DNA from 3 places in the Anaerobacillus alkaliphilus genome. Region 1 is predicted to be linked to each of the others. Evidence: riboswitches for the same ligand, from Rfam matches in the RefSeq annotation. Region 1 holds a riboswitch; each other region holds the start of a gene.
The links. Region 1 has a riboswitch for lysine ahead of lysA (diaminopimelate decarboxylase). Riboswitches for the same ligand answer to the same signal wherever they lie in the genome.
Positions count from the first base shown of each region.

Region 2: linked by a shared signal. The riboswitch ahead of DS745_RS19210 (aspartate kinase) and the one ahead of lysA (diaminopimelate decarboxylase) in region 1 are both predicted to bind lysine.
Region 3: linked by a shared signal. The riboswitch ahead of DS745_RS09995 (Na+/H+ antiporter NhaC family protein) and the one ahead of lysA (diaminopimelate decarboxylase) in region 1 are both predicted to bind lysine.

Region 1 is NZ_QOUX01000001.1:34,544-38,838, reverse strand. Features, by position in the region: gene DS745_RS00215 (LysM peptidoglycan-binding domain-containing protein) at 1-175, opposite strand, end outside; gene lysA (diaminopimelate decarboxylase) at 351-1,673, opposite strand; lysine riboswitch at 1,838-2,009, opposite strand; gene DS745_RS00205 (spore germination protein) at 2,090-3,589, opposite strand; gene spoVAEA (stage V sporulation protein SpoVABEA) at 3,592-4,152, opposite strand; gene spoVAE (stage V sporulation protein AE) at 4,157-4,295, opposite strand, start outside.
Region 2 is NZ_QOUX01000046.1:818,141-822,435, reverse strand. Features, by position in the region: gene uvrC (excinuclease ABC subunit UvrC) at 1-1,591, shown strand, start outside; lysine riboswitch at 1,685-1,871, shown strand; gene DS745_RS19210 (aspartate kinase) at 2,022-3,251, shown strand; gene DS745_RS19205 (YslB family protein) at 3,294-3,734, opposite strand; gene DS745_RS19200 (TrkH family potassium uptake protein) at 3,930-4,295, shown strand, end outside.
Region 3 is NZ_QOUX01000032.1:225,177-229,471, reverse strand. Features, by position in the region: gene DS745_RS09995 (Na+/H+ antiporter NhaC family protein) at 108-1,667, opposite strand; lysine riboswitch at 1,762-1,948, opposite strand; gene yunB (sporulation protein YunB) at 2,057-2,848, opposite strand; gene DS745_RS09985 (dihydrofolate reductase) at 2,916-3,392, opposite strand; gene DS745_RS09980 (thymidylate synthase) at 3,389-4,186, opposite strand; gene DS745_RS09975 (HD-GYP domain-containing protein) at 4,277-4,295, opposite strand, start outside.

The DNA of each region.
Region 1 (4,295 bases):
ATGAACAATCAAATCGTGTCGTATCCCCAACCGCTGCTCCAAACTGATAAGGTGCCCCAAGGTATTTCATCCCAGTTTGGATAACTGAATCTTGAACAGTAGTAGTTGAACTAGCTAATGCAGAACCCATAGGAATCATTAGAAATGCCATAATACAAGTAAATAGTTTTTTCATGCTGTACCTCCATCTCGTTGTTCTTATCTATCATAACGAAATGAAGGGAACAGTTTCATTAGGAGATTAATAGAGTAATAGCCAATTATTACCCCTCTTATTATATTGATATAACTACAAGAGAACATAATAAAAGGATAACACAACTAACTTATGTTATCCTCAACTAAAAATACTATTTCGACAAACCTTTACCACTTAGCTGTAGGTCCAATTGGACAATATCTTTATATGTCTCTCTTTTTACAACTAGAGTAGGATCACCGTTCTCTACGAAAACAACTGCCGGTCTCGGTATCCGATTATAGTTATTTGACATTGAATATCCGTACGCACCAGTACAAGAAACTGCCAACAAATCACCATGTTTCGCAAACGGTAAAGCGATATCCCAAATTAACATATCCCCACTTTCACAACACTTTCCTGCAATTGAGTATGTTTCTTGGCTGCTTTCGTTACTACGATTAGCAATCATCGCCTCGTACTTAGCTTGATAAAGCGCTGGTCGAAGGTTATCTGTCATCCCACCATCAACTGATAAGTAGTGCCGTACTTCAGGTATTTCTTTTTCTGAGCCAATTGTATATAGTGTCGTGCCAGCATCACCAACGAGGGAACGGCCCGGTTCAATCCAAATTTCGGGAATATCAATACCTAACTTAGCTGATTGTTCTTCTACTGCATCAATTGTTGCATCGATATATTGTGAAACCGGAAGTGGTGTATCACCTTCTATATAACGAATACCAAAACCCCCACCTAAGTTTACTACCTTTGGAACGTAGTTCAACTTAGTTTTCCATTCAGCTAAGTAAGAAAATATCTTTTCGACTGCCATCGTAAAACCCGTTGTTTCAAAGATTTGAGATCCGATATGACAATGTAAACCAAGCATTTCAAACGCGTCATCATCACTAACCCTGACAATTGCTTCTTCAGCTTGCCCACTAATTAAGTCGAAACCAAATTTAGAGTCTTCTTGCCCTGTTGAAATATAGTCATGAGTATGTGCCTCAACACCTGGAGTAATTCTCAGTAATACGGAAACTGTTTTTTGATACTTTTTGGCGGCTTCTCGTAAGAGTTCAATCTCATAAAAATTATCAACGACAAAGCAACCAATCCCTGCTTCAACGGCCATTTCAATTTCAAAAACACTCTTATTATTGCCGTGAAAATGAATTTTTTCTACTGGAAATCCTGCTACTAAAGCTGTGTGTAACTCGCCACCAGAAACGACATCTAAACTTAGATCTAGTTCCTTAGCTAACTGAACCATTGCCACACAACTAAAAGCTTTACTTGCATATGCAACTTGCGCTTTAATTCCACGTTTTTTAAAAGCCTGTAAAAAGCTGTTTGCTCTTTCCCTAATTAAAGCTACATCATAGACATATAATGGGGTACCAAACTGTTCTCTTAATTGAACAGTATCAACTCCACCTATTTCTAAATGTCCTAAGTCATTACTTCTACTCGTGCCATGTTTGTACATTCACTAAACTCCTCTCATATGTGAATGTTGAATTTAAAATATAATTGAACCTTAAATTCAAAATTCGATTTCTTTATTTCCAAGTTAGCATATCTTATACATACAAAAAGGCGGAAATGTAAGTTACATTTTCCGCCTTATATAAGCATATACGTAACCTCAAAATTAAAAGTAGTCCTCCACTGCTACACAGTGACAGTTCGTTATTTATTCAACAACGACCCAGCAAGAATATGGGGGAACACATTCTCACTTCGGCAAATTGACCTTTCTAACTGCTTCAACACTTCCCAAGCTCCACAGTTTACTCATTCGTTTTGCGCCTCTACCCCATTAAACAATGAGGAATTATTAAATTATCATAATAAAATTAATTACGTTATACTTTAACACAAAACTCACGCAATCGCAATATGTTAGTTCGCGGATTGTTTATGAGGGTTTTGAGGGTTAACAATTTGTGGTCTTTTCCTTTTTAATGGCACAGCAAGCCTGAATACAATATCTGCTAGAGCTCGTGGGTAGAAAGGAATAAATGGCCACATATATGGTGTATTCATCGGTTTTATTGAAACCATGAATAGTAATAGAACTGTACAACCAATCATAAAGCCTGGTACTTTAAAGAGAAATACAGCTAATAGTAAAGCTATTCGGGACAACTTAAGCGCAATCCCTAACTCATAACTCGGTGTAGCAAACGTTCCAATGGCTCCTAAGGCAACATAGAGAATTACTTCAGGGATAAATAGACCAACATTTATGGCTATCTCACCTATTAGCAGAGCGGCAACTAAACCAAGCGCTGTCGCAAGAGGTGATGGGGTATGAATGGCCGCCATCCTCAGAAGTTCTATCCCCACTTCAGCAATTACAATTTGCGCAAATACGGGTACATTCGTTGTTTCATCGGGTCCAATAAACTCTAAAGCTTGTGGTAATAGAGCAGGCTCCATAACCATTAATAACCATAAAGGTAAGATTAGTAGGGCAAAAATCATCCCAAAATAACGGACCCATCGTAAAAACGTACCTACTATTGGCGCTTGACGGAATTCCTCCGCGTGCTGAACGTGGTGGAAAAATGTTGTTGGTAAGATAATTACACTAGGAGAAGTATCAACATAGACAACTACATGCCCCTCAAGGAGATGGCTAGCAGTTACATCGGGTCTTTCTGTATAACGAACTAATGGAAAGGGATTTAGGCCTTGTTTTACAATGAATTCCTCAACAACTTTATCTGCCATAGATATCCCATCTATATCAATGGCCTCTAATTCTTTTTTTACTTGATCAACATAGGTATGATCAGCGACATCCTTTATGTACGCAACACAAATATCTGTTTTGGAACGAGTCCCGACCTGAAGAATTTCATGCCGTAAGCGTTCATCTTTAATTCTTCGTCTTGTTAATGCTGTATTTACAATTAAATTTTCTGTAAAGCCGTCTCTTGCCCCACGAACAACCCGCTCAGTATCAGGTTCATCTGGACCTCTCCCTGGATAACTCCTCACATCTACAAGGATTGCCTCTGACTCATCTTCCATTAAGATAATAATTAGTCCTGCTAACAATTGGTCAGATGCTTCATCTAATGTCTTTACCTTCTGAACTTGCACATGAGATAAACTGTTTTCTATTTTATCTTTGAGTCGAGTCTTCTGTTTTTCTTCGGCATTTAAAAACATGAGATCTTTTAGCATCATAATGACAAACTGGCTATCAACTAATCCATTTAGAAAGTAAATTTGTATATCCCTTTCTAAAACTGTCATTTTTCTTACACCAATATCAAACGTAGTCCCGATGCCTAATCTTTCTTTTAAGTATTTTTCATTTTCGACCAGTTTAACAGATACAGCTTGCTTTGTTTTTTCTACTTTATTTTCTTCAACGATTTCATTAGACACTGTTACTCGCTCCTTTCTAAAATTAATTCAACAGCTTTTTTAGTTATTGGCGCTCCTTTCTCCACTTCATCTTTCCCTGCCATCTTCCCAATATCCCCAATACCTACAATAAAAGGAATCGATAACTGGTCTAGAATGTAGACTGTGTCACCATTAATTCTTCCTAACTCAATATCTGGCAGACCATATTTATCAACCCCATATTCAGTCAAATGGCCATTACGATCAATACTTACGTCCACCCTTGTCCATTCACTGTGATGAGTTCTCGAGGCTACAGCAATTGCACCAATAATATTTAAATCATTATGCGTTGCCACATAGCGCATCGCTTCTTCTCCTGGACCTTCCTCTGTAAAACCACAATCATCGAACATAACTAAAATGGGATCATGAGGCGTTTTTTTTATTAACTTAACAAGTTCTTCACCTGATAATCGACTAGGATTTCCCCATGAACTTGAAATGCAACGACCGCCAATTTCCTTTGCAACAACTTCAACGGCTTGTTTGGCAGACTCGTCACCATCGGTAATTAATATGACTCTTTTTTTAGGTTCCATGGTTTCATCCTTTCGGTTTAAAGAATACTGCTACTAAAAATCCAAAGAGAATAGCTGATGATATACCCGCTGATGTCACTTCAAATATCCCCATACCAATCCCTAAAAATCCTGATCTTTGAGCTTCTGCCATTGCCCCATGC
Region 2 (4,295 bases), on a different contig from region 1:
AGATTTTGAATATATTATCACGTCATCGAACCTTGAAGCATTAATCTTGGAACATAATTTAATTAAGAAGTATGATCCGAAATATAATGTGATGTTAAAGGATGACAAAAGTTACCCATATTTGAAAATTACTGCTGAAGAACATCCTAGGTTAATTACAACTAGAAATGTAAAGAAGGATAAAGGAAAGTATTTTGGTCCTTACCCTAATGCTGGGGCAGCTAGTGAGACGAAAAAACTTCTTGATCGTCTATATCCATTAAGAAAATGTAGCACCATACCCGATAGAGTATGCCTATATTATCATATTAACCAATGCCTAGGACCATGCATTCAAGAAGTGAGCGAAGCTACAAATCGTGAAATGGTTGAGGAGATCTCTCGTTTCTTGAACGGTGGTCATAAAGAAATTAAAAAAGATTTGTTTGCTAAAATGGAAAAGGCTGCTGAAGCATTAGAGTTCGAACGAGCAAAGGAATACCGTGACCAAATTCAACACATTGAGGCAGTGATGGAAAAGCAGAGGATAACAATTGCTGATGATGTTGATCGGGACGTTTTTGGCTTTGCTTACGATAAAGGCTGGATGTGTGTACAGGTCTTTTTTGTTCGTCAGGGAAAGCTAATAGAACGTGATGTTTCGCTGTTTCCAGTTTATCAAGAGCCTGATGATGAATTTTTAACATTCCTAGGACAATTCTATAGTCAAAAAGAGCACATTAAGCCCAAGGAAATATTCCTACCAAAATCAATTGATAAAGAGCTAGCTAGTGATTTTATCCAAGTTCGAACCGTTCATCCTCAAAAAGGACCCAAGAAGGACTTAATTGAACTGGCAGGTAAAAACGCAGAAGCGGCTTTAAAAGAAAAGTTCGCTTTAATTGAACGTGACGAAGCAAAAACGGTTAGGGCTATTGAAAACTTAGGGATTGCTTTAAATATTCATTCACCCCATCTAATTGAAGCCTTTGATAATTCGAACATTCAAGGTGTAGATCCAGTTTCCGCTATGGTCTCGTTTGTTGATGGAAAACCAAATCGTAAAGGATATCGAAAATATAAAGTGAAAACAGTAACAGGCCCGGATGACTATGAATCAATGAGAGAGGTTGTTAGAAGACGTTATTTAAGACAACTTAAAGAAAACCAACCATTACCTGACCTAATTGTGATTGATGGAGGTAAGGGACAAATTTCAGCTGCTCAAAGTGTTATTGAAGACGAGTTAGGTTTATCAATTCCCGTATGTGGTTTGGCAAAAGATGATAAACACCGAACGTCACAATTATTAATGGGTGATCCACCTGAAATAATCCCATTAAAAAGAGATAGTCAGGAGTTTTATTTGTTGCAACGGATCCAAGATGAAGTTCACCGTTTTGCAATTACATTTCATCGTCAAATTCGTAGCAAAACTTTGTTTACATCTGTTCTTGATGATATTGATGGAGTAGGAGAGAAACGGAAACGTACATTGTTAAAACATTTTGGATCAGTTAAGAAAATGAAAGAAGCCGAGTTAGAAGATTTTCGTAGCATAGGAATACCAGAAAAAGTAGCATTGGCTCTAATGGAAAAACTAAAAGAGTAAGATGGAGAGTTTTTCTTTCTCTCCCACATTTACAATTACTTTTTTTTCTGATAAACTACTTCTTAATTGAATATCCAATACTTCAAATGTTGAAGTGGTGGTAGAGGTGCAAAAACCAAGAGTAAATTATCGTAGGATGATGAGGTCCAGTAATGATAATTAAAAGGGGAATTTGCCGAAGTGTAACACTCGCTCACGAGTTTTATGCTGGACCTGCATTGAAGAAATGTAGGGCTGTCACACAGTCACCCCAATGATTGTGTGGAGAACTATCTCACGTGTACGGGAACATTATTTTTCGTTTCTATTGTTTTAACACATTAAAAAGTTAAAGCATCAGTGAGGGTTTTCTTCTTACTGATGCTTTTTTATATGGAAAAACTACTGAGATAGAATTGGGGAAAATATAGAAATTGAAAGGATGTTACGTATGGGGTTAGTGGTGCAAAAATTCGGTGGAACTTCAGTTGGAAGTGTAGAAAGAATCAAACATGTTGCAGGTAGAGTGATAGAAACGGTTGAAAACGGTGATCAGGTTGTCGTAGTTGTCTCTGCGATGGGTAAGTCAACTGATGAGTTAGTAAAATTGGCTAACGATATAACGGATAAGCCTAGTAAAAGAGAGATGGATATGCTACTTAGTACTGGTGAGCAAGTGACTATATCGTTATTATCAATGGCATTACAGGCGAGAGGTTATGAGGCAGTTTCATTAACTGGCTGGCAGGCAGGGATTATCACAGAAGCTTGCCATAGCAATGCTCGTATTACGAAGTTTGAGGAAGAAACAATTAAACAACATTTGGGTGCAGGGAAAATCGTTATTGTTGCTGGTTTCCAAGGTGTAACTGTAGATGATGAAATTACTACTTTAGGAAGAGGAGGATCAGATACGACAGCAGTTGCTCTCGCAGCTGGCTTACATGCTGATCGTTGTGATATCTTTACTGATGTAACAGGCGTATTTACAACAGACCCAAGAGTAGTAAAAAATGCTCGGAAATTAAGCTCAATTTCCTATGATGAAATGTTAGAATTAGCAAACCTTGGTGCAGGAGTATTACATCCTCGTGCTGTTGAGTTTGCAAAAAATTATCAGGTAAAATTAACGGTTCGTTCTAGTATGGTTGAAGAAGAAGGCACAATGATTGAGGAGGAAGTAACAGTGGAAGAGAATTTAGTTGTACGTGGTCTAGCTTTTGAAAGTAATGTGGCTAAAATATCAGTTTGTGGCATGCCAAACCAAATTGAAGGACTATCAAATTTATTTACAACACTAGCTGCAAACAATGTGAATGTGGATATTATTATCCAAAATGTCATCGCAAGTGAGAATACAAATATTTCCTTTTCAGTTCTTTCTGAGAAGTTAACTGAAACGTTAGAAGTACTTGAGCAAAATCGTGAAACATTAAAATTTCAAGAAATCTTGCACGAAACAGGACTAGCCAAAGTATCAATAGTAGGTTCAGGAATGATCTCTAATCCAGGTGTGGCTGGTCAAATGTTTAAAGCTCTTTCAGAAAAAGGGATTTTAATAAAAATGGTTAGTACATCAGAAATTAAAGTTTCTACGGTTGTAGACCAAAAAGATATGGTGTTGGCTGTCGAGACACTTCATGAAGAATTTCAATTAGATAAAGTTAAGGTTACTGTTTAGTATTACTGAGAAAACGAGCAGCATCTTGATGCTGCTCGTTTTTTACACGCTTTCATCGTACACATCCCATTTAACGTGAAAAATCAGCGTTGGATGCCCTTTTTTTTGTACTTCGTTTGTTTCTGTCATATACCCGACAATACGTTGAATTTGCTCAGCTAGAAAACCAGCTTCTAGAGGTCGATGTATTTGTTTTTTTTGCCCAAATAAGCTAGACGTTAACTCAAAGGTTAATTCTGATTTTTTTTCTTTTAACAGTGTTAACTCTCCCCAACCTGCTCGTTGGAAGAAACCAATAATTTCTTCAATGGAGTTAACCGGATATTTTCTTGCAAGTGATTTCCCCGACCAATATAAAATAATATTATGCTCTTTTCCAAGAAGATCTGGTAGAACATCTTCTCTTAATAAATCGTAGCCAAACAAAGGAATTTGCAGTTCTGTTTCATCTATGGTTGTTGTCTTTTTTTGACCAAAGATCATCATCCGTCCCCCAATTTTTTTGTGTAAGTCATGTAGAATTTTAGTATGGCTCTAAGTTCAAACTTATAAATCATTGATTTCTACAATTAACTTTTACTCTATAAAGTATTATACTTCTTTTATTGTGAATTCACTATATGCTATTTCTAAATCTGTGGTATACTAAGTCCCGAACAAAATTCGGAGGTAAAGATGATGAATTTATCTAAAGGTAAGTTTTTAACCCCGTTTCGCATTATTATTATCTCATATATTGTAGCAATGTTTTTATTTAGTTTGTTGCTATATTTACCCATTTCAAGCTTACCTGGTGTAAACGTGACATATCCGGAAGCCTTGTTTACTTCCGTTAGTGCAGTAAGTGTAACTGGACTAACAGTTGTGAATGTTTCCGAAACGTTCAGCTACATAGGTATTATTTTTTTGGCAATAGCTATTCAATTAGGCGGAATTGGAATTATGACCTTAGGGACATTTGTTTGGATGATCTTTGGTAGAAAAATCATTCTTTCTCAAAGAATGCTTATCATGGTTGACCAAAATCAAAATAATTTCTCGGGT
Region 3 (4,295 bases), on a different contig from region 1:
ATTTGCTGGTAATAATGTAATTTTTAAACAAGAAATATGCGTTTAATTATCCAAAAAAGAGAGTGTTCCAAGTAAGCAAAGCTTCTTGGGACACCCTCCTAACTTACCTATGCTCCTTTTAACGCAGGGAACAGTTTTTTCAGTACTATTACGACAGCAACAAATGTCACTGCTGCTGCTAGGAAACCAACAATTGCACTTCCTGTTAAGCCAAGTGCTAAATAACCAACAATCGAGATACCAGCGATGATTAACGCATATGGTAGCTGTGTCATGACGTGGTCAATATGATGACTTCCTGCCCCTGTCGACGAAAGAATTGTTGTATCTGAAATTGGCGAGCAATGGTCACCAAAGATTGAACCTGCAAGTACTGCTGCTAATACCGGAAGCATTAGCGATACATCAGTCGCAGCAGCAATATCTCCAGCGATCGGTAACATAATCCCAAATGTTCCCCAGCTTGTTCCTGTAGAAAATGCCATAAAGCCTGCGATGATGAATAAGATTACCGGTAAATACGCTAGGTTTAAGTTAGTTTCTTGAACTAGGCTAGCTAAATATGTTCCTGTGCCAAGATCTTTAATGATCGAGATAATTGTCCAAGCAAAAATCAAAATATAAATAGCTGGTAGCATTGACTTAATTCCTGCCCATAATCCTAAGCCAATTTTCGTTGCTTCGACTTTTCGTGTGAAGCTTAACGCTAAGGTAATAGCTAAACTTACTAGTCCACCATAAAGAAGTGCAGCAGCTACATCTGTATTTTCAAAGATCGCCAAAATTGATGTATCACCTTCAGCTCCTTCAATACCAGTTGTAATCATAAAGAACACTGTTGCAACAATTAATGTTACGATTGGCCATATTAGATCGCCAACTTTACCAGAAGTCGCTGGTACATCTCCTTGGTCTCCTGGAGGTGTTCCTTTACTTGTATCGACTACGGCACCTGTTTCAATCGCACGTTGTTCATGAACACGCATTTGGCCGATGTCTAATTTAAAGTAGATTACAGCAATAACCATCAATACTGCAAAAATTGCGTAAAAGTTCATTGGTGCAATTAAGACAAACGCAGTCAGTGCTTCCCATTGCGTTACGCTATGAGAAACAAGAATTCCTCCGATAATGGTAATGATATACGCACCCCAGCTTGATACTGGCGCAATTACGCACATTGGCGCGGCAGTCGAGTCTACTAGGTAAGCTAATTTCGCTCTAGAGACACGGTGACGATCTGTTAACGGACGTCCGACGTTCCCAACTGTTAAGCTATTAAAATAGTCATCTATAAAGATAATAATCCCTAGTAATACCGTAACAATTTGTGCTCCTACTCTCGTTTTCACTCGGCTCATTGCCCATTCACCGAACGCTCGACTACCACCAGTAACCGCGATTAAAGATGCAATCATACCTAGCAGTAATAAGAAAAATAAAATGTATAATTCCCATGAATTAATTGCACCTTCATCAATAAAAATTCCATAAACGATAGAAAAAATTTGTTGGATACTGTCTATAAAGACATTTCCATTTCCATAGTTAATCATAAATGCTCCCACTACAATTCCAACACCAAGTGACAGCAACACACGACGTGTTAACATTACCATCACTAACGCTAAAATTGGTGGAATTAAACTAAAAATTGTTCCTTCCATTTTGCTTCCTCCTATTATTCTGATTTTAATGTACACAAAAAGGCAGCAATAGAGAACCTACTGCTACCTTTAAAAGTAAACAATATCCCTCAACTTGGTTAGTAGTCCTCCACAATCTATTGGGCAAACAGATTGTGACAGTGCGACACTTCTTCAATGTCACCCCAGCAATAATTCCTTTGACAAAGTCATTATCACTTCGGCAAAACTTCCTTTCAAAAGCCTTCACAGTTGTCATCCTCAAGCAATCTACTGATAAGTTTTGCGCCTCTACCTCACCTGTTGATGAGGTATTAAATATTTAGTTTTAACTAGTTAATTATATCAACAGTACGTATTAAACATCAACAAAAAAATATTGCTAGTTCTGACAAAAGTAGTAACATATATTAGTTGTTGTTTAGACTATCGCTTAAGTCTTGTGGATTTATAATTGCAGGCATTGGCATACTGCTGTCACTACCACCAGCATGGAAAAATTGTGGAACATCGCCTTGGATGTACATATACCCTACAGGTATGAGTGTTTGGACAACTTCAGTTTCTGTCGCAAAAGGAATAACGACTCGAACGTCTACTGTTATCTCAATTGATAAGTTAATCCATACATTATTAATACCTACAGGCACAATTTCATCACGTATAAATGACTTTACATCACCGATCGCGGTTAACCTAACCGGTACCTTTGGTCCAAGGTGAGCAAGTAAAGCATTATTCGTAGCCTGGCCAAGAGGAATCATATGAATGATCCCTTGTTCCTGATATCCATTCTCTTGTTCAATTTCAATTCCATCTGGTATAGCTAAATTTTTGACATTTCCCCTTGCCACATCATTTAGATATCTCTGTACATTTAATGTTGTTTCCTGCAACACACGGCTTACAACAATTGGATTAACCGTATATACCCTTCCATTGCCAGCAGGATTAATATCAATTACATTTTCTAAATCCGAATTCTCAAGTGTCTTTTTCCTCACAGCCTCATTAATCGCAGTAGTTGCAATCCGCTGTGTTTCCGTTTTGGCGATTTCAATCAAGGTTGGACGAATTCCTTTCTCAACTACGACAAGACCTTGGGCGGTCATAATTATAAAAATAATAAATGAGATCAGTAATACATAACGAAATGGAAGCGGACCTTTCATTGGTCGGTATTTTCTTCTTCTCTTAAGCATAAGTAAAATCCCCCTTCACATACTTCATGTGTATGCAAAGAGGGACAAAATAATAATCTTTATGAGACTACCTTTTTTCATATATTTGAAACTCATACTGATACGGATTTTTTTCATCAGCTTCATGCTTTTCAGTTGAAACTAATTGCCATCCATCATTAAGCTCTGGAAAAAAGGCATCACCTTCAAAACTTTTATGAATACGTGTTAAGTAGACTTTGTTTGCATGAGGTAATAATTGACGATAAACCTCTGCTCCCCCAATGATAAAGAGTTCCTGACCTTTTTCAAAGTCAAATACTTCTTCAACTGAATGAATGACGTCACATCCTTCAACCTCAAACTGTTGATCTCGAGTCAGGATAATATTTTTTCGATTAGGTAGTGGCTTACCTATTGACTCAAACGTTTTTCTCCCCATCACAACCGCATGCCCAGTTGTTGTCTTTTTAAAGTAGGCTAGGTCAGCTGGTAAATGCCAAGGCATGACGTTGTCTGAGCCTATCACGTTATTTTCCCCTGCGGCAACAATCAGTGAAATCATACTGATACCTGCCCTTTTATGTGAGGATGTGCATCGTAATCGACCAATTCAAAATCCTCGTAAGTGAAATCAAATACAGAAGTCACATTAGAGTTTAACTTCATTTTTGGTAATGGCTTAGGTTCACGAGTCATCTGTAGCTTTACTTGTTCCACATGGTTAGAATAGATATGTACATCACCAAAAGTGTGAACAAACTCACCTGGCTCTAGATCACATACCTGAGCAATCATCATCGTAAGTAACGCATAAGAAGCTATGTTAAACGGAACTCCAAGGAACACATCAGCACTTCTTTGATAAAGCTGACAAGATAACTTCCCATCATTCACGTAAAATTGAAACATACAATGACAAGGAGCTAAAGCCATGTCTTTTAGTTCACCTACGTTCCAGGCATTCACAATTAATCTTCTTGAGTCAGGATTTCGTTTGATCTCTTCAATAACACTAGAAATTTGATCAATCGTTTGACCATTTGGTGCTGTCCATGAGCGCCATTGCTTGCCATAAACAGGGCCGAGATCACCATTTTCATCTGCCCATTCATTCCATATTCTCACATTGTGTTCTTTTAGGTAGCTAATATTCGTATCACCCTTTAAAAACCACAGTAGCTCGTGAATAATTGCTTTCAAAGAAAGCTTTTTGGTCGTTAATAATGGAAAACCTTCAGCTAAACTTGTTCGCATTTGATAACCAAAAACACTAATTGTTCCTGTTCCTGTACGGTCTGTTTTCACTGATCCATTTTCCAGGATATGTTGACATAAGTTTAAATACTGTCGATCCATCAAAAGCATCCTTTCCCTAATTAAAATAAGAAATGTAGAACGGTATTAGATTTCTAAACACTCTAATAACCATTCTACATTCGTAATCCTCTATTGTTCAACTCCTAAG